3 regions of the Allobosea sp. P2_B12 genome follow, and region 1 is predicted to be linked to each of the others. Evidence: predicted binding sites of a transcription regulator. Region 1 holds the regulator's gene; each other region holds the start of a gene.
The links. The regulator PhoB, encoded in region 1, activates phosphate uptake and scavenging genes when phosphate is short. The targets are predictions, from matches to a motif close to TGTCATNNANCTGTCAT.

Region 1 (6,124 bases):
CCCGCCGCATCGTGCGCGGCTCCAAGTAATTTACGTCGCTTCCGACATTCGTCGCGTCCGATCCGAAGGAACCCTTCGATGCTTTCGACCCTGGAACTGAGCCCGCAATCGCTCGACGCCGATGCCCCCGTGCGGATCGCGGTGAAGAACCTCGATTTCTACTACGGCGAGCACAAGGCGCTGAAGAACATCAACCTCGACTTCCGCGACCGCCACGTCACGGCGCTGATCGGCCCCTCGGGCTGCGGCAAGTCGACGTTGCTGCGCATCTTCAACCGGATCTACTCGCTCTATCCCGAGCAGAAGGCGACCGGCGAGGTGCTGCTCGACGGGCGCAACGTCATCTCCAACGACATCGACGTGAACGAGCTGCGTTCGCGCATCGGCATGGTCTTCCAGAAGCCGACGCCCTTCCCGATGTCGATCTACGACAACGTCGCCTTCGGCATCCGCCTCTACGAGAAGCCGCCGAAATCCGAGCTCGACGACCGCATCGAGGGCGCGCTGCGCCGCGCCGCGCTGTGGGACGAGGTCAAGGACAAGCTCAAGGCCTCGGGCATGGGCCTGTCGGGCGGCCAGCAGCAGCGCCTCTGCATCGCGCGCACCATCGCGCAGAAGCCCGAGGTCATCCTGTTCGACGAGCCGACCTCGGCGCTCGACCCGATCTCGACCGGCAAGATCGAGGATCTGCTGGAGCAGCTCAAGACCGATTTCACCATCGTCATCGTGACGCACAACATGCAGCAGGCGGCGCGCATCTCGCAGTACACCGCCTTCATGTATCTCGGCGAGGTGATCGAGTTCGCCGCGACCAACAACATCTTCATGAACCCGAGCAAGAAGCAGACGCAGGACTACGTCACCGGCCGTTTCGGCTGACTCGCACGCGCTGCACAGGGACAAACGCCGATGACCGACCATATCGTCCGCTCCTACGACGCCGAACTCGAAGGCATACGCCGCAGCCTCGCCGAGATGGGCGGCATGTCCGAGCGCATGCTCGGCGATTCCACCGTGGCGCTGGTGCGCCGCGACACCACGCTCGCCCAGAAGGTGATCTCGGCCGACCAGCGCCTGGACAACCTGCAGCGCGATGTCGAGGAGCGCGCGGTGCTGACCATCGCGCGGCGCCAGCCGCTCGCCAACGATCTGCGCGAGCTGATCTCGGCGATCCGCATCGCCTCCGACATCGAGCGCGTCGGCGATCTCGCCAAGAACATCGCCAAGCGCGCGGTCGCGATCTCAGGCCAGTTCTCGCCGCCGCATCGCGCTGTCGTCGGGCTGGAGCATATGAGCCGCCTGGTCCAGGCTCAGCTCAAGGACGTGCTCGACGCCTATGCCTCGGCCAATGAGCAGAAGGCGCTGGAGGTCTGGCATCGCGACGGCGAGATCGACGCGCTCTACACCTCGCTGTTCCGCGAGCTCCTGACCTATATGATGGAAGATCCGCGCAACATCACCTTCTGCACGCATCTCCTGTTCTGCGCCAAGAACATCGAGCGCATCGGCGACCACACCACCAACATCGCCGAGACGATCCACTATCTCGTCACCGGCGAATCGCTCGACCTCAACCGTCCCAAGCTCGACACCACCGACATCAACGTCGAGGCGGTGACGGGGAGCTGATCGATGAGGGCGCCATCGCCTTTCCCGTCTTGGTCGGGCTTGTCCCGACCATCCACGCCTTCGCTCGCCGAGAGCGGTGTTCAAGACGTGGATGCTCGCCACAAGGGCGAGCATGACGGAATGTGTCGACTGGCTGCCAAGACGCCGACTGCCCAGAACGGAACCGCGCCATGCCCGCCCGCATCCTGATCGTCGAGGACGAGGAGCCGCTGACCCTGCTCCTGCGCTACAATCTCGAGGCCGAGGGCTTCGAGGTCGACTCGGTCGCGCGCGGCGACGATGCCGAGCTGCACCTGCGTGACAACACGCCCGATCTCGTGCTGCTCGACTGGATGCTGCCGGGGCTGTCGGGCATCGAGCTCTGCCGCCGCCTGCGGGCGCGCCGCGACACCGAGCGCGTGCCGATCATCATGCTGACCGCGCGCGGCGAGGAGACCGAGCGCGTGCGCGGCCTGGCCACCGGCGCCGACGACTATGTCGTCAAGCCGTTCTCGCTGCCCGAGCTGATCGCGCGCATTCAGGCGCTGCTGCGCCGGGCCAAGCCCGGCCACGTCGCGGGACTTTTGACGGCCGGCGATCTCGAACTGGACCGGACCACGCGGCGCGTGCGCCGCTCGGGCTTCGAACTGCATCTCGGCCCGACCGAGTTCCGCCTGCTCGAATTCCTGATGCAGGCGCCGGGCCGGGTCTATTCCCGCGCCCAGCTTCTCGACGCGGTCTGGGGTCGCGACGTCTATATCGACGAGCGCACCGTGGACGTCCATGTCGGGCGCCTGCGCAAGGCGATCACGCCGGGCGACGCCAAGGACCCCCTGCGCACCGTGCGCGGCGCCGGCTACGCCTTCGACGAGACCTTTGCGCGGGCGTGACTGGCTTTCGACCCGTCTCACATCCGCGCCGTCATCCCGGACAAGCGGCGAAGCCGCGCCGATCCGGGATCCATGCCGGAACGCCATTTCAGCAGGTCCAGGCATGGATCCCGGGTCTGCGCTTCGCTCCGCCCGGGATGACGGCGCGTTTGATTGATATCTGATCGCTTGACCGCCTCGGCCGACCTCGCTTGACCCGCAGCGTCCGACGGCGCAAGCCCGCCGCATGCAAACCAAAGACATCGCCATCATCGGAGCAGGCCCGGCCGGGTTGATCGCGGCGGAACGGCTGGCGGAGGCCGGCCACCGCGTCACCATCCATGAGCGGATGCCGACGCCGGCACGGAAATTCCTGCTGGCGGGGCGCGGGGGGTTGAACCTCACCCATTCCGAAGCGCTCGAGGGCTTCCTGCCGCGTTATGGCGCGGCGCGGGACTGGCTCGAACCGGCGATCCAGGCCTTTCCGCCTCAGATGCTGCGTGACTGGGCCGACGGGCTGGGCGCCGAGAGCTTCGTCGGCTCGAGCGGGCGCGTCTTTCCCAAGGCGATGAAGGCCTCGCCGCTTTTGCGCTCCTGGCTGCGATGGCTGGACGGTCTTGGGGTGAAGCTCGAATCCGGGCGCTTCTGGACGGGCTGGACGGCGGATGGGGCGCTGAGCTTCAGGACGGGCGATGGCGAGACTGTCGCGCTCACACCCGATGCGACGCTGCTGGCGCTGGGTGGCGCGAGTTGGCCAAGGCTGGGGTCCGATGGCGGCTGGGTTTCGCTGCTGGCGGCGAAGGGTGTCGTGATCACGCCGCTGCGCCCCGCCAATGGCGGCTTTGCCGTCGCCTGGTCGGCGACCTTGCGCGAGCGTTTCGCGGGCGCGCCGTTGAAGCGCATCATCATCCGATTCGGCGGCCAGGAGGTGGCGGGCGAGGCGATGATCGACGCTGATGGCATCGAGGGCGGCGCGATCTATGCGCTGTCGGGGCCGCTGCGCGAGGCGATCGCCCGCGAGGGCTTTGCCGAGATCGCGATCGATCTGCGGCCGGATCTCGACCTCGCGCGGCTGACCGAGAAGCTCGGCAAGCGCCGCAAGGGCGAGACGCTGAGCAACCATCTGCGCAAGGCGGGATTGTCTCCGGCAGCCGTCGCCGTGCTGCGCGATGGTGCCGGGGGGCGGCTCAATGAGGCGCCTGCCGCGCTGGCGGCGGCGATCAAATCCACGCCCCTGCGACTCACCGGCCTGATGCCGATCGACCGCGCGATCTCGACGGCCGGCGGCATCGCGGCCGCCGAGGTCGATGATGGGTTCATGCTGAAGCGCCTGCCCGGCGTCTTCGTCGCCGGCGAGATGCTGGACTGGGAGGCGCCGACCGGCGGCTATCTGCTGCAGGGCTGCTTTGCGACCGGCATCGCGGCGGCGGCCGGGATGGAGGCATGGTTGGCGTCCCGGTGACGACCCAGGGCGGTCCGAAGCGAAGCGCGGGGAACCCCTCTCCCGTAGGGAGAGGGGCAGGGGTGAGGGGTCGGCCCCTCGACACCGCAGCCGTGAGCTGACCGCGGCACTGTTCAACGCTGCTGGTCCAAGGGCCGACACCTCACCCTGCCCTCTCCTTACAGGAGAGGGTTCTTCGTTGAGGTTCCCGCGTCCCACTTCCGCCTTACCGCTGGCCTCATGCACCCCTCACATCACATCCGGCGAACCGGAGCCCGGTTTCGGCGTTGGTCCAGGAGAAACACGCACGGACCAGTGGCATGACGACAGCGTTACAAGAGGCTATCTCGTGACCCAGCCCCATGGCGGCTATGCGCTCAAATCCCATAGCGAAGTGGAGGTTCTGGCGAACGAGGCCTCGTCATGAGCCAGCATATCGATCTGACGCCGCCGCTGGCGGTCGCGGCCAATGCCGAGAAGGGCCTGCGCCTGCGCCAGGACTTCAGCCGCGGCGGCACCATGATCGGCGTTGCACGGGCTCGCGACCTGCGCGCCCGCAAGCCGTTGAGCGAGGACACGATCCTGCGCATGACCAGCTATTTCGCCCGCCACGCCGTCGACAGGCAGGCACAGGGCTTCGGCGACAAGGAGAACCCCTCGGCCGGCTACATCGCCTGGCTGCTCTGGGGCGGCGATGCCGGCCGCGACTGGGCCGACCGCAAGAAGGCCGAGATCGAAGCCTCGGGCGAGAAGAAGCGGGCGTGATCAATCGGCCCGCTTCAGCCCTCTCATCGCGTCCGTGATCGCCACTGTCTCGACCGAGACGCGCGCGACCCGCCCCAGCAAATCCACGACCTTCTCCTTGTAGTCGGCGAAGCGGTAGGTGTTGAACTTCTCGCGGATGGTCGGGTCCTTCGGCGTCTTTTCCTTGTGCTGGTCGAGCACCCAGTCGAGGCCGGAGCGGTTGCCGAGTTTGTAAGTCCAGGCTTCCGGCGGAACGCCGGACAACTGCGTTTCGCTGTCGAGGATGATGATGCCGTTGTCGCGGTCCGCCTTGAGCATCGGCTTGGGCGCCACGCCGGCCGCGCGGGCCTTTTCGTCGGCTACGTCGAGTCGATGCAGGGGCCAGGGCTCGACGCTCTCATAGCCGATGTGCAGGCCCATCAGCGTTTCGCCCCAACCGGCCCAGCGCCAGAAATCGGGATAGAACGGGATGCGCGGAAACTCGCGCTTGAGGTTCTGCGCATAGGTCTCGCGATAGATGGGGTCGTGCAGCACGCCATAGACGTAGTGGAAGATGTCATCCTTGGTCAGGGCGCGCTTGCTCTTGGCTTTGCCCGCGCCGATCTTTTCCGAGACGGCGGCGCCATCCTCCCCGTCATGCTCGGGCTTGTCCCGAGCACCCACGTCTCGAACACCGTCCTTGCCCACTGAAGACGTGGACGGTCGGGACAAGCCCGACCATGACGGATTTCCTCGCCCGTCCTTGCCATAGGCCTTGTGGAATTCCTTCAGCGCCCAGTCGGTGATGTTGTCGAGGCGCTCGCCGGACGGGGTGTAACGGTAGCGGGGAAACATTTGCGTTGCACGTGATGCATAGCCAGCATCAGGCAATCCGCTTAGCGCATGGGCCGTAAATGGAATTTGCGGGTGATTGCAAATCATCAACACGCCATTGCTTTGAGCAATAGCTCCGAAAGGTGATATTTCGTTTATTGATCCCGATTCATCAATGAACAAATCTGATCTATAAAATGATTTTTTCATAAACGGTCTGTATTGGGCCGTAACTATTCTTTTTGTGTCGAAATTCTCATTTCGTCCCAAATCGAAGCGTCTTTTGAGGTTCCTCGACGTTTTAATTATTTGATTTAATTCGCTATATATCGATGCGCTATATTTGTATTCCTTGACGAGGAATTTCATCTTATGATGCAGATTTTCATCTGAAAAATCGTAAATCCAGTCGTCTCTATTTGTTGAAGCCCCCAACGAGAACAACTTAAAAATGGCCTTTTCTTGAGACGTCTTCTTCGCGGTTTTTGTCTTTTTATCTCCAACTGACAGCAGGGTGTCCCAGTCATTTTCCAGAACGTTTAGCCATCTCTGGTTGGCGTCGGGCGTGATCCGCTCATAGGCAAGGGCTGACGCCCTACTGCTCCCCAGCCATGCCAGTTTATCTTCAGCCGTATCAAGCTCTGGTCGC
Region 2 (6,124 bases), on a different contig from region 1:
GGATGTCCGCCTGCGCACCGGCGCGGTCGATGCGCTGAACCGGACGCTGCTCACCGACCTGATGCCGGCGGATCTGCTGCGTGGCGCGGGCCTGCTCGCGTTGTCGCGGCTGGGGCCGCTGCGTCGCCTCGTCATGCGCCAGGGACTGGCCGGCGGGATCGGGCGTTAGACAGTTTCAGATCCGCGCGATCTCGACGTCGCGCCCGAGCAGCTTGGCGAGCTGTTTCAGCCGCCCCACGACGCGGTCGCTCGCCAGCGGGCGCAGATCGTCGGGAAAGCGCAGGATCAGCTTGCCATCGACGCAGGTCGCTGGCATGCGCGGCAAAAGCCCGGCCATGCCGGCTGAGAGCAGATAGGCGACGCGGAAGATCGCGGCGAGCAGGAAGGCCCGTTCCAGGATCGGCGGCGGCAGCAGCGCACGCAGCTCCAGCGCCGCCGGCGACGTGGATTTCAGCCCGGCATAGCGGTGGAAGATCGCCAGCGCCAGGAAGGCGCGCCCGATATGGTCGATTCCTGTGAAATAGGCATGGGCAATGACGTTCATGCTTTGCTCGCCGCGATAATCGGGATGGGCGCGCCAGCCGATATCCGAGAGCAGGCAGACCGACTCGATCAGTCGCGATGACGGCTCGTCCTCGGACAGGCCGGCCGTCTCGAGGATGGCACGGCTCCAGGCGATCAGCTCGGCGGCATGGCGCGGGTCGCGTGCCCGCAAATGGTTGTAGTCCCGCGCCGCGCGCAGCAGCGGATCGGCCGCGCGTTCCTCCGGCGAGAGCTGTTCGTGCAGCAGCCCCTCGCGCACGCCTTGCGCCGAGATGATGACGGCACGCGGCTTGCCGCGCTTGATCAACTCGTCGAGCACGAGCGCACCATAGGCCAGCAGCGGCCGCCGTGCCGACGACACGGTGTCGATCGCATCCAGTCCCGTCAGGTCGGCGCGCTCGACCAGCTTGACGAAATCCGCAACGTCCTTCGCCGGCACGGTATAGCCGTGCATGACGTTGAGCGGGTATTTCGCCTGGTGCTGGTGCAACGTCGCGAGCGCCCGCCAGGTCCCGCCCACGGCGTAGAAGTCGCGGCCCTTCATGGCGCCGACCTGCGGCAGCTTGTCGAGTTCGTCCTTGACGATCTTCTCGGCCAGCTTGAGCGAGTTCTTCGAGCGGTCGAGCAGCGCCAGACCGCCGAGCGGAACGCTGGCCCCCTCCCCGACATGCCCGCCGGTAACGGTGATCAGCTCGAGGCTGCCGCCGCCCAGATCACCCACGACCCCATCGGGATTGTCGAAGCCCGAGACGACGCCGAGCCCCGACAGCACCGCCTCGCGATCGCCCGAGATCAGCTCGATGCGCTGGCCGATCGCCTCCTCGGCCCGCGCGATGAACTCCGGCCCGTTGCTGGCATAGCGCGCGGCAGCGGTGGCGATGACGCGGATCTCGCCGACATGCATGGCCTCGCACAGGATGCGGAAGCGCACGAGGGCGGAGATCGCGCGCTCCATCGCGTCGGTCGAGAGCTTCCCGGTCGAAGCGACGCCGCGGCCGAGGCCCGCCATCTCCTTCTCGTTGAATACCTGGGCCGGCGCGCGCGCCACCATCTCGTAGACGACGAGGCGCACCGAGTTCGAACCGATGTCGACGATCGCCAGCGTGCCGGCGCCCAGGCCGAGCCGGCCGGGCGCGTTCAGGACCTTAGCCTTTTCGTCCACCTCGGCGTGAGAGGGACCGGGGGCTGGAATTGGAAAGTGATTTGCCACGTCCTGAGAGACTCGGGTTCGTCATGAAGTACTTATGCGCGTTGAACGACTCTTCGTTCGGCGCCGGGACAATGCGTCGGGAGCCGCCATCGGGCAAGATCGTCCAGCTCTGTTCGTTGTCGAGAAAGTTCGCCAGCATGATCTGTTCGAGCAGCTGCTGGTGCACCGTCGGGTTCAGGATCGGTGTCAGCGCCTCGACGCGCCGGTCGAGATTGCGCGGCATCAGATCGGCCGAGGAGATGTAGAGCTTCGCCTTGGGCGACGGCATGCCATGGCCCGCGCCGAAGGCATAGACGCGGGTATGCTCGAGGAAGCGCCCGATGATCGATTTGACCCGGATGTTCTCGGACAGGCCGGGAACGCCCGGTCGCAGGCAGCAGATGCCGCGTACGACGAAATCGATCTCGACGCCGGCCTGACTCGCGTCATAGAGCGCGTCGATGATCTCGGGATCGACCAGCGAATTGCATTTGCCCCAGATCGCACCCTTACGGCCGGCCTTCACATGGGCGACCTCCTCGGCGATGTCGTCAAGCAGGCGCTGCTTCAGCCCCACAGGCGAGACCGACATCTTCTCCAGCTCGGCCGGCTCGGCATAGCCGGTGATGAAGTTGAAGACGCGGGCGACATCCTGCGACATCACCGGATCGGCGGTGAAGAAGGAGACGTCGGTATAGATCCGCGCCGTGATCGGATGGTAGTTGCCGGTCGCGATATGGCAGTAGCTGACGAGTTGCCCGGCTTCGCGACGCACGACCAGCGAGAGCTTGGCGTGGGTCTTCAGTTCGATGAAGCCATAGACGACCTGGACGCCGGCGCGCTCCATCTCCTTGGCCCAGCGGATGTTCGCCTCCTCGTCGAAGCGCGCCTTGAGCTCGACCAGCGCCGTCACCGACTTGCCGGCCTCTGCGGCTTCGGTCAGCGCCTTGACGATCGGCGAATTGGACGAGGTGCGGTAGAGCGTCTGCTTGATCGCGACGACATTGGGGTCGCGCGCGGCCTGCTCCAGGAACTGCACGACAACGTCGAAGCTCTCGTAGGGGTGATGGACGAGCAGGTCCTTCTGGCGGATCGCGGCGAAGCAGTCGCCGCCATGCTCGCGGATGCGCTCGGGAAAGCGGGCATTGTAGGGCTTGAACTTCAGGTCCGGCCGGTCGACGCCGACGAGCTGGGCCAGTTCGCTGAGGCCGATCATACCGTCGATCGCGACGACCTCGTCCTCATCGACCTTGAGTTCGCGCACGATCAGCTTGCGCAGATGCGCCGGCATGCCGCGGCTGATCTCAAGCCGGATCACGACTCCGAGCCGGCGCAGTTTCAGCATCGTCTCGAAGACCCGCACCAGATCCTCCGCCTCCTCCTCGATGTCGAGATCGGTGTCGCGGATGACGCGGAACGAGCCCGTACCCTTGACGTCGTAGCCCGGGAAGAGCTTGCTGATGAACAGCGAGACCGCGTCCTCCAGCGTGATGAAGCGGCGCAGCCCCTCGCGTGCGAGGTCGGGCAGCTCGATGAAGCGATCCATCTTGATCGGCACGCGGATCAGCGCATCGAGCTGACGGCCGTCGCTGATCCGTTCCAGCGCCAGCGCCAGCGTGAAGCCGAGATTGGGGATGAAGGGAAAGGGATGCGCCGGGTCGATCGCCAGCGGCGTCAGCACCGGGAAGACGTAGTTCAGGAAATAATCCTCGAGCCAGACGCGCTCCGGCGGGCCGATGTCGCCCGGCGCCAGCAGATGGATCCGGTTCTCATGCAGGTCGCGCTTGAGCTCGACCCAGCGCGCCTGCTGGTCGTCGGTCAGCGCTGCGACCGCCCGGCCGAGTTCGCCGAGCTGCTCGGCCGGGGTCAGCCCGTCCTGGCTCGGCGTGACCACGCCGGCCTTGAGCTGCTCGCGCAGGCCGGAGACGCGCACCATGAAGAACTCGTCGAGATTGGCCGCCGAGATCGAGAGGAAGCGCAGCTGCTCCAGCAGCGGGTGGTTGCGGTTGGAGGCCTCCTCCATGACGCGGCGGTTGAACTGCAGCCAGGACAGCTCCCGATTCATGAAGCGCGCCGGCGACTGGCGCAGCGAGGTGGCCTCGTCGGCGGGAACGGCCTCCACGGCTTCGACGACGACGGCGCTGGGTTGCATGTTCATGCCTCTGGCTCTCGTTCCGGTCGCTGCTCTGGCCACGTTGGTCTCCTTGGCTGGTCTTGAGCCATCCTAGCGTGACGGTTCGATGACGCACGACACCGTATTTGCCATTCTCCGGCCATCGCAGCCCCTACCCTGCGTCGAGCGGTCTCCTTGCACCGACCGTCAAGGTCCTGTTTCGTGCGCAAAGCGGGAGTTTCCCTTCCAGGCGGCTGCGACAGGAGCCGCGCCAACGCCAGAGGCCGTCTTGAACAGCACGCTCCACCATGATGACGGCGATATCGTCTATCCGTCCGCGATCCCCTTCGTCCTGGCGCATCTCGCCTGCTTCGGCGCGATCTGGAGCGGCGTGACCGCGACCTCGGTCTGGCTCGCCATCGGCCTGTACTGGCTGCGGATGTTTGCGGTGACAGGCGGCTATCACCGCTATTTCTCGCACAGGACCTACAAGACCAGCCGCTTCGGGCAGTTTCTGCTGGCCTTTCTGGCGCAATCGACGGCGCAGAAGAGCGTGTTTTGGTGGGCCTCGAAGCATCGCCATCACCATCGCTATGCCGACACCGAGCATGACGTCCATTCGCCGGTTCTGACCTCTTTCGTCTACTCGCATGTCGGCTGGATCTTCAGCCGCGACCATCACGTCTTCGATGATTCCAGCATCCAGGACCTGACGAAATTCCCCGAGCTGCGCTGGCTGCACCGCTTCGAGATCGTGCCGGCGATCCTGCTCGCCGTGATCTGCTTTGCGATCGACGGCTGGGCGGGCCTGTTTGTCGGCTTCTTCTGGTCGACGGTCGCCGTCTTCCACGCCACCTTCTGCATCAACTCGCTCGCCCATGTGCATGGCGACAAGGACTATGTGACGGGCGACGAGAGCCGCAACAACTGGTGGCTGGCGATCATCACGATGGGCGAAGGCTGGCACAACAACCACCATGCCTATCAGTACAGCGTTCGCCAGGGCTTCCGCTGGTGGCAGATCGACCCGACCTATTACATCATCCTCGGCCTCTCGAAGCTGCGCCTGGTTTGGGACCTGAAGCAACCGCCGCAGGCGGTGATCGAACGCTCGCAGGCGCTGCCGCCGCGCGTCATCGAACGCTCGGCCGAGCGGCTGGCAGCTTCCGTTCCACTCGACCGCGTCGTGACGGCCTTCCGCGAGGCTTATGCGGCCACGCCGAGTCTCGCCGATCTGCACCTGCCGAGCATCACGCTGGCCGAACTCAAGACGGCGCTGGGCGAGCTGCAGGATCGTGCCGGCGACCGTCTGGCTGAAATCCAGCAGCAGGCGCATGAGGCCCTGGCGAACTGGGACGCCTCGAACTGGCAAGCTTCGAATTGGCATCTGCCGGTCCTGCCGACGCGCGAGCAGCTCGGCGAGAAGGCGGCGGCAATGTTCGTCAAGACGCCCTCGCTCGACGCCATCGCGGCACGGGCCCACGACCTCCTCGTCGAGGCGATGCATGCCAGGCTGATCGCCTCATCCGTCGAGGCAACGCCCGGCCGAGCCGGCTGAGCGCCGACGAAAGCGTTTTCATGCGAAGTGGATACCGGTTCGCGTGAAGAAAACGCGACGACAAAATGCTCAGTCCTCGGGAAAGAGCGCCGCCAGGGCTTCCGTCGCCAGCGCTCGCGTCACGCGGCGCCCGCGTTCGAGCGAGAGCCGATCGAGCGCATCGACCAGCGCGCGCGCGGCTGCAAAGGAGCGCTCCATCCGCAGCGCCAGCATCTCGATGATGCCGGTATCGACGACGAGTTGCCGGTCGATGAAGAGCTTGACGAGCACCGCGCGCAACAACGCGTCATCAGGCGGCTCGATCGTCGCATGCGGCGCCAGCCGCAGCCGCGACAGCAGATCCGGCACGCGCAAGCCCCATTGATCGGGCGATCGGCGCGCCGTCAGCAGCAGGAAGCCGCCGCGCGCCTTGATCGCGTTCATCAGATGGAACAGCGCCGCCTCGTCGGCCAAGTCACGGTCGCAATCCTCGACGACCAGCGCGCCGCCGGAGACCAGATGCGGCACGTTGCCTTCGACGACCTCGGACGCCGGTACGGTCCAGGCATGGGCGGCCTTGGCCCAGATCGCGGCGAGATGGGTCTTGCCGGCGCCTTCCGGCCCGACCAGCCGCAGCCACGCGTCCGGCCAATCCGGCCAGGCTTCGACGAAGCCATAGGCCGCCTCGTTCGACGGGCCGATCAGAAAGTCCTCGACGCCGTGGCGGCTGTCGACCGGCAGG
Region 3 (6,124 bases), on a different contig from region 1:
CGCTGGCCGACATGATGCGGCGCTGGCCGCATGCCGATTACCGCTTCGACCCGAAGGCCACGGCACCCTATGCGGCGCGTATCTTCGATCCAAAGGCGTGGGCGGCCGAGAGGCCGCTGCGCGTCGTGCTGATCGGTACGGATTTCGAGGTGCGCGTCTGGGAGACGCTGCTGCGGATTCCGGTCGGGCGCGCCACGACCTATGGCGATGTCGCCTGCCAGATCGGCAAGCCGACGGCAGCGCGCGCTGTCGGCATGGCGGTCGGCAAGAACCCGATCTCCTTCGTGGTGCCCTGCCACCGCGTCATCGGCAAATCCGGCGCGCTGACCGGCTACCATTGGGGCCTGACCCGCAAGCGCGCCATCCTCGGCTGGGAGGCCGGCCAGACGGCGGCCGCCTGAGACGTCGGCCCCTCGAACTGCCGAAATCGCGTTCCAGGCCGGGTTAGCCGCCGATGATCTCAGCGAAGCACGCGGGCAGAGCGAAGCCATGGCGCAGCGGATCGTCCGCCTCGATGACGAATGTCCCCTCGCCGGCGAAATAGCCGGCGCCGCCGACGGCGACAGTGACGGCGCCGGGCACAGGACCTTCAACCTCTTCCAATACACGGCCTGTAAACGTCCCGCCGGTGATGCTGCGGAAACGCCGCGTCTGTCCGGCTGCGACGAGCCCCTTGGCATGGTCCAGCGCCATGCGCGCGGTGACGCCGGAGCCGGTCGGCGAACGGTCGATCTGCGCTTCCGCGAAGATGCAGAGATTGAAACTGTCCTCGCGAGGGCCGGCCTCGTCGGTGACGATCGTGCCATAGAGGAAGCCGAGATCAGGCTCGGTCGGATGCGTGATGGCGAGCGTCGAACGGACCCTGTCGGTGAGGGCTGCGGCCGCATCGGTCAGCGTCGCGACGGGCGTATCGAACAGATCGAGCGCGAAGCGCGAGGCCGGCAGGATGCAGTAGAAGGCGCCGCCATAGGCGATGTCGGTGGTGATCGCGCCGAAGCCCGGCACCTCGACGACGAGATCCCGTGCGAAGACGAAGGCCGGCACGCTCTCGAAGACGACGCTTTCGACCTTGCGGCCGCGCACTGCACATTCCAGCCGCAGCAGGCCGCAAGGCGCCTCGATGGCAAAGCGGGTGACGGGCTCGACCGCGGGCACCAGCCCGTGCTCGATGGCATAGCGGCCGAGCGCGATGGTCGCGTGGCCGCACATGGTCGAATAGCCCTCGTTGTGGGTGAACAGCACGCCGAAAGCCGCATCGGGATGCGAGGCGGCGACCGGGATCACGCCATACATGCCGGCATGGCCGCGCGGCTCCAGCATCATCGCCCGGCGCAGATGATCGTGGTTCTCGCGGGCATCGCGGCGCTTTTCGAGGATCGTCGCGCCCTTAAGCTCGGGATAGCCCGATGTGACGATGCGAACCGGCTCGCCGCAGGTGTGATAGTCGAGATAGCCCAAGTGCATCGTCGCGGTTCCGGTGTCAGGTGGCGGTTCGGCGCGGCGGATCGCAGCCGGGCCGCGTGCAGCCATCGGCCGCGACGGCGCAGGCGAAGACCAGCGCAGCCTGGAGATCGTCCTGGGTTGCGGCGGCGAAGCCTGCCCCGAGCCTGCCGCGTGCCGCCAGCACCGCAAGAAAGCCGCCGATGAAGGTATCGCCCGCGCCCACCGTGTCCGCAACGATCACCGGCAGCGCCGACGCCGTCAGCGCTGTATCCCGGCCGTAACAAACAGCGCCGTCCGGCCCTTGCGTGACCAGCACGAGACGCGCGCCGAGACCGTGCCAGCGCCGGGCGATCCGCTCGGCCGGCTCGCCGGGATGGAGCCAGGCGAGGTCGTCCAGGCTCGCCTTGACGACATCGGCCTGGGCGATGCGCGCCTCGATCAGGGGAAGCGCCCGCTCCCGCTCCGGCAGAATGGAGGCGCGGATGTTGACGTCGTAGCTGACGGTCGCGCCGGCCTCGCGGGCGCTGGCGGCGAGACGTCCTGCGGCCTCGCCGGAAGGACCGATCGTCGCGCCGAAGGAGGCGGCGTGGAGATGCACCGCGCCTTGCGGCATCTGGCGCGGCGTCCCCTCCGGCTCGGCATGGGCCGTGCCATCGAGATGCAAGCCGAATTCGGGCACGCCGCCGGGTCCAAGCGGGGAGACGATGGCGATGGCCGTCGGCAAGGGGCTGTCGTGGATGAGCGCGGTGCCGATGCCTTCCGCCAGCAGCGCGGCGCGGAAGCGGCGGCCGAGCGCGTCGGTGGAGAGCGGTCCGGCATAAGCTGGCTTCGCGCCGAAACGGGCGAGCGCCAGCGCCGCGTTGAAGCCGGAGCCGCCGAGCACCGCCTCGTAGTGCCGGCCTTCCGCATCGCGCGGGATGAAGTCGCCGATCGCCTCGCCGACGACGAGGATGTCGGCTGCACTCACAGCAGGCCGCGCTTCGCCAGGCTGCGCATCAGATGCGAGGCGCCGAAGGTCCAGGGCTCGCATTCGTCGCTGCGGCGCATGCGGTTGACCAGGGCGCCGAGCTCGGGCGCGGCGATGGTGACGATGTCGCCGTATTTATGGGTGAAGCCGCCGCCCGGCGTGTCGCGATCTTTGATGGGTGCGAACATGGTGCCGAGATAGAGCGCCGCACCGTCGGGATACTGATGATTGGCGTTCAGCATCTGGCTTGCGAGATCGGCCGGATCGCGGCTGATCTTGGCGATCGACGACGAGCCCTCCAGCGTGAAATCGTCCTCGCCCTCGACCGTCAGGGTGACCGTGGTGTTTCTGATATGGTCGAGCGTGAAGGCGGCATCGAACAAGCGGATGAACGGGCCGATGGCGGCCGCGGCGTTGTTGTCCTTGGCCTTGCCCAGCAGAAGCGCCGAGCGGCCCTCGACATCGCGCAAATTGACGTCGTTGCCGAGCGTGGCGCCCACGATGCGGCCATCGGAGGCCACGATCAGCACGACCTCCGGCTCGGGGTTGTTCCAGGTCGAGATCGGATGCAGGCCAGCGTCGAAGCCGGTGCCCACCGAGGACATCGGCGGGGCCTTGGTGAAGATCTCGGCGTCCGGCCCGATGCCGACCTCGAGATACTGGCTCCAGGCGCCCTGCTTGATCAGCACGTCCTTGAGCTGCATCGCCTCGGGCGAGCCGGGCTTCAGCTTCGAGAGATCGTCGCCGATCAGCTTTTCGATCTCCTCGCGAATGGCGACCGCCGCTTCGGGATTGCCGCGCGCCTTCTCCTCGATGACGCGCTCCAGCATCGAGATGGCGAAGGTGACGCCGGCCGCCTTCACCGCCTGGAGATCGAGCGGCGACAGCAGCCAGGGCTCGCCCGTATCGCGGCCATCGATGGGCGTGTTCGCCAGAATGTCCGCAAGCGTCCCGATCGGCTCGCCTTCTGCCGCGCGCAACTCGGCGGCGGGATCCTTCGCCTCGCAGAGGTCGCGGCTGGTCGGGAAGGCTCGGCTGACATCGACCAGTGCATCGCCGCGCAGGGTGACGATGGCCGGCCCCGCGACATCGGGACGCCAGACGCGGCCGAGCAGAGTTGCATCGCCGGCATCCTTCGGCAGGGTCTGGTCTGGCGTCAGCGAAAAGCGCGGCATGGCTGGGGATCCGTCGAACGACTGGGTGGGCGGGGAGAACAGCCGCTTCCGGCCCAATACGCAAGACCCTTCCCGCCCGAGGCCGGGCGACAGAGCGGCGGCTTGCCACTGTCATCATTTTGTCATTGAAACGTCGCCCGGCCTTCATGCTAGCTTGCGCACCAACAAGAACAGCCGCCCAGAGCGAACCGAGGGCGGAAGGGAGATGGAAGATGACAGTGAAATCACGTATTCTGATGTCCGTCGCGGCGTTCGCGCTCGCCGGCGCCGCACCTGCCGTGGCCCAGACCGAAATCCAGTGGTGGCATGCGCTGACCGGCGCCAACAACGACGTCGTCGTCAAGCTGGCAGAGGATTTCAACGCCTCGCAGAAGGACTACAAGGTCGTCCCCGCCTATAAAGGCTCCTATCCCGACGCGCTGAACGCCGGGATCGCAGCCTTCCGCGCTGGCACCGCGCCGCATATCCTGCAGGTCTTCGAGGTTGGCACCGGCACGATGATGTCGGCCAAGGGCGCCGTGAAGCCCGTCTTCGAATTGATGAAGGATGCCGGCGAGACCTTCGACCCGAAGGCCTATCTGCCCGCCATCACCGGCTACTACTCGACGGCCAAGGGCGACATGCTCTCGATGCCGTTCAACTCCTCCTCGATGGTGATGTGGTACAACAAGGACGCCTTCAAGAAGGCCGGCCTGAACCCGGAAGCGCCGCCCAAGACCTGGCCCGAGGTGTTCGAGGCCGCCAAGAAGCTGAAGGCTTCCGGCTTCGAAAAATGCGGCTTCTCGAACGCCTGGGCGACCTGGGCGAACATCGAGCAGTTCGGCGCCTGGCACAATGTCTCGCTCTCGACCAAGGCCAACGGACTGGACGGCTTCGACGCGGTCCTGAACTTCAACAGCCCGGCGTTCCTGAAGCACTGGACCAACCTGGTCGATCTGCAGAAGCAGGGTGTCTATGACTATTCCGGCCGCACCAATGGCGGCGAGGGGCGCTTCACCTCCGGCGAATGCCCGATCTTCCTGACCTCGTCGGGCTTCTTCGGCAACGTCAAGGCGAACGCCAAGTTCGACTGGGCCAACGCCCCGATGCCGTATTATCCCGACGTGCAGGGCGCACCACAGAACTCGATCATCGGCGGTGCCTCGCTGTGGGTGATGGGCGGCAAGAAGCCCGACGAGTACAAGGGTGTCGCCAAGTTCTTCACCTTCCTGTCGAATGTCGATCGTCAGGTGAAGCTGCACACGGAATCGGGCTATCTGCCGATCACCAAGGCGGCCTATGAGAAGGTGAAGGCCTCCGGCTTCTACAAGGACAAGCCCTATCTCGAGACGCCGATCCTGGAGCTGAACAACAAGGAGCCGACCGAGAATTCGCGCGGCCTGCGTTATGGCAGCCTGGTCCAGATCCGCGACATCTGGTCGGAAGAGCTGGAAGCGGCGCTGAACGGGCAGAAGACACCCAAGGCGGCTCTGGATGCGGCTGTCGAACGCGGCAACCAGATGCTGCGGCAGTTCGAACGGACCGCCTCGCGCTGAGCTTCTTCGTCATTCCGGGGCGGCCCGAATGGGCCGAACCCGGAACCCACGACGGGGCAGGCCACTCGGGTTGCCCCGTTGACATCTCTCACCCGGTCGTGGGTTCCGGGTTCTTCGCTCCGCGAAGCCCCGGAATGACACGAGTAGTGCTCCATGCAGAAGAATGCCTATTTCACCGGCCTGACCGTCCCGCTGTTGCTGCTCCTGCCGCAGCTGGCGATCACCGTCGTGTTCTTCTACTGGCCGGCGAGCCAGGCCGTCTGGCAGTCCTTCCTGCTGCAGGACGCCTTCGGCACCTCGACCGAATTCGTCTGGTTCGAGAATTATCAGGCGCTGTTTTCCGATCCTGGCTATCTGAAGGCCTTCATCAACACCGCGATCTTCTCCAGCTTCGTCTGCGTGCTCTCGCTCTCCATCGCCTTGCTCTTCGCGGTGATGGCGGATCGGCAGATCCGGGGCGCTGAGGTCTACAAGACCCTGCTTATCTGGCCCTATGCGGTGGCGCCTGCGGTTGCCGGCGTGCTCTGGCTGTTCATGTTCGATCCCTCGCTCGGCATGCTGGCGCGCGGGCTGTCCACCATGGGCATCGCCTGGAATCCACGCCTCAACGGCAATGATGCGATGCTGCTCGTCATCCTCGCCGCGACCTGGAAGCAGATCAGCTACAATTTCCTGTTCTTCCTCGCGGGCCTGCAGTCGATTCCCAAGAGCGTGATCGAGGCCGCCGTGATCGACGGCGCCCGGCCGATGCGACGCTTTTGGACGATTATCTTCCCGCTGCTCTCGCCGACAACCTTCTTCCTGCTGGTCGTCAACATCGTCTACGTCTTCTTCGACACCTTCGGCATCATCGACACAATCACCGGCGGCGGTCCCTCGGGCGCGACCGAGACGCTGGTCTACAAGGTCTTTTCGGACGGCAAGGGCGGCTCGAACCTCGGCGGCTCGGCGGCGCAATCGGTCATCCTGCTGATCATGGTCATCGGCATGACGGCGGTGCAGTT

Region 2: a site for PhoB is predicted at 3,962-3,978, ahead of AC1DYU_RS04775 (RNA degradosome polyphosphate kinase). Genes of this name have one in related genera too.
Region 3: a site for PhoB is predicted at 3,695-3,711, ahead of ugpB (sn-glycerol-3-phosphate ABC transporter substrate-binding protein UgpB). Genes of this name have one in related genera too.

Annotation. Positions count from the first base shown of each region.
Region 1 is NZ_JBFUDG010000009.1:165,661-171,784, forward strand. Features, by position in the region: gene pstA (phosphate ABC transporter permease PstA) at 1-29, shown strand, start outside; gene pstB (phosphate ABC transporter ATP-binding protein PstB) at 79-879, shown strand; gene phoU (phosphate signaling complex protein PhoU) at 910-1,629, shown strand; gene phoB (phosphate regulon transcriptional regulator PhoB) at 1,800-2,498, shown strand; gene AC1DYU_RS20355 (TIGR03862 family flavoprotein) at 2,725-3,939, shown strand; gene AC1DYU_RS20360 (hypothetical protein) at 4,342-4,683, shown strand; gene AC1DYU_RS20365 (type ISP restriction/modification enzyme) at 4,684-6,124, opposite strand, start outside.
Region 2 is NZ_JBFUDG010000001.1:992,088-998,211, reverse strand. Features, by position in the region: gene AC1DYU_RS04785 (UbiH/UbiF family hydroxylase) at 1-169, shown strand, start outside; gene ppx (exopolyphosphatase) at 176-1,705, opposite strand; gene AC1DYU_RS04775 (RNA degradosome polyphosphate kinase) at 1,689-3,884, opposite strand; gene AC1DYU_RS04770 (acyl-CoA desaturase) at 4,135-5,403, shown strand; gene AC1DYU_RS04765 (GTPase domain-containing protein) at 5,473-6,124, opposite strand, start outside.
Region 3 is NZ_JBFUDG010000005.1:36,395-42,518, reverse strand. Features, by position in the region: gene AC1DYU_RS13910 (methylated-DNA--[protein]-cysteine S-methyltransferase) at 1-401, shown strand, start outside; gene AC1DYU_RS13905 (proline racemase family protein) at 445-1,464, opposite strand; gene AC1DYU_RS13900 (carbohydrate kinase family protein) at 1,481-2,410, opposite strand; gene AC1DYU_RS13895 (fumarylacetoacetate hydrolase family protein) at 2,407-3,585, opposite strand; gene ugpB (sn-glycerol-3-phosphate ABC transporter substrate-binding protein UgpB) at 3,822-5,120, shown strand; gene ugpA (sn-glycerol-3-phosphate ABC transporter permease UgpA) at 5,274-6,124, shown strand, end outside.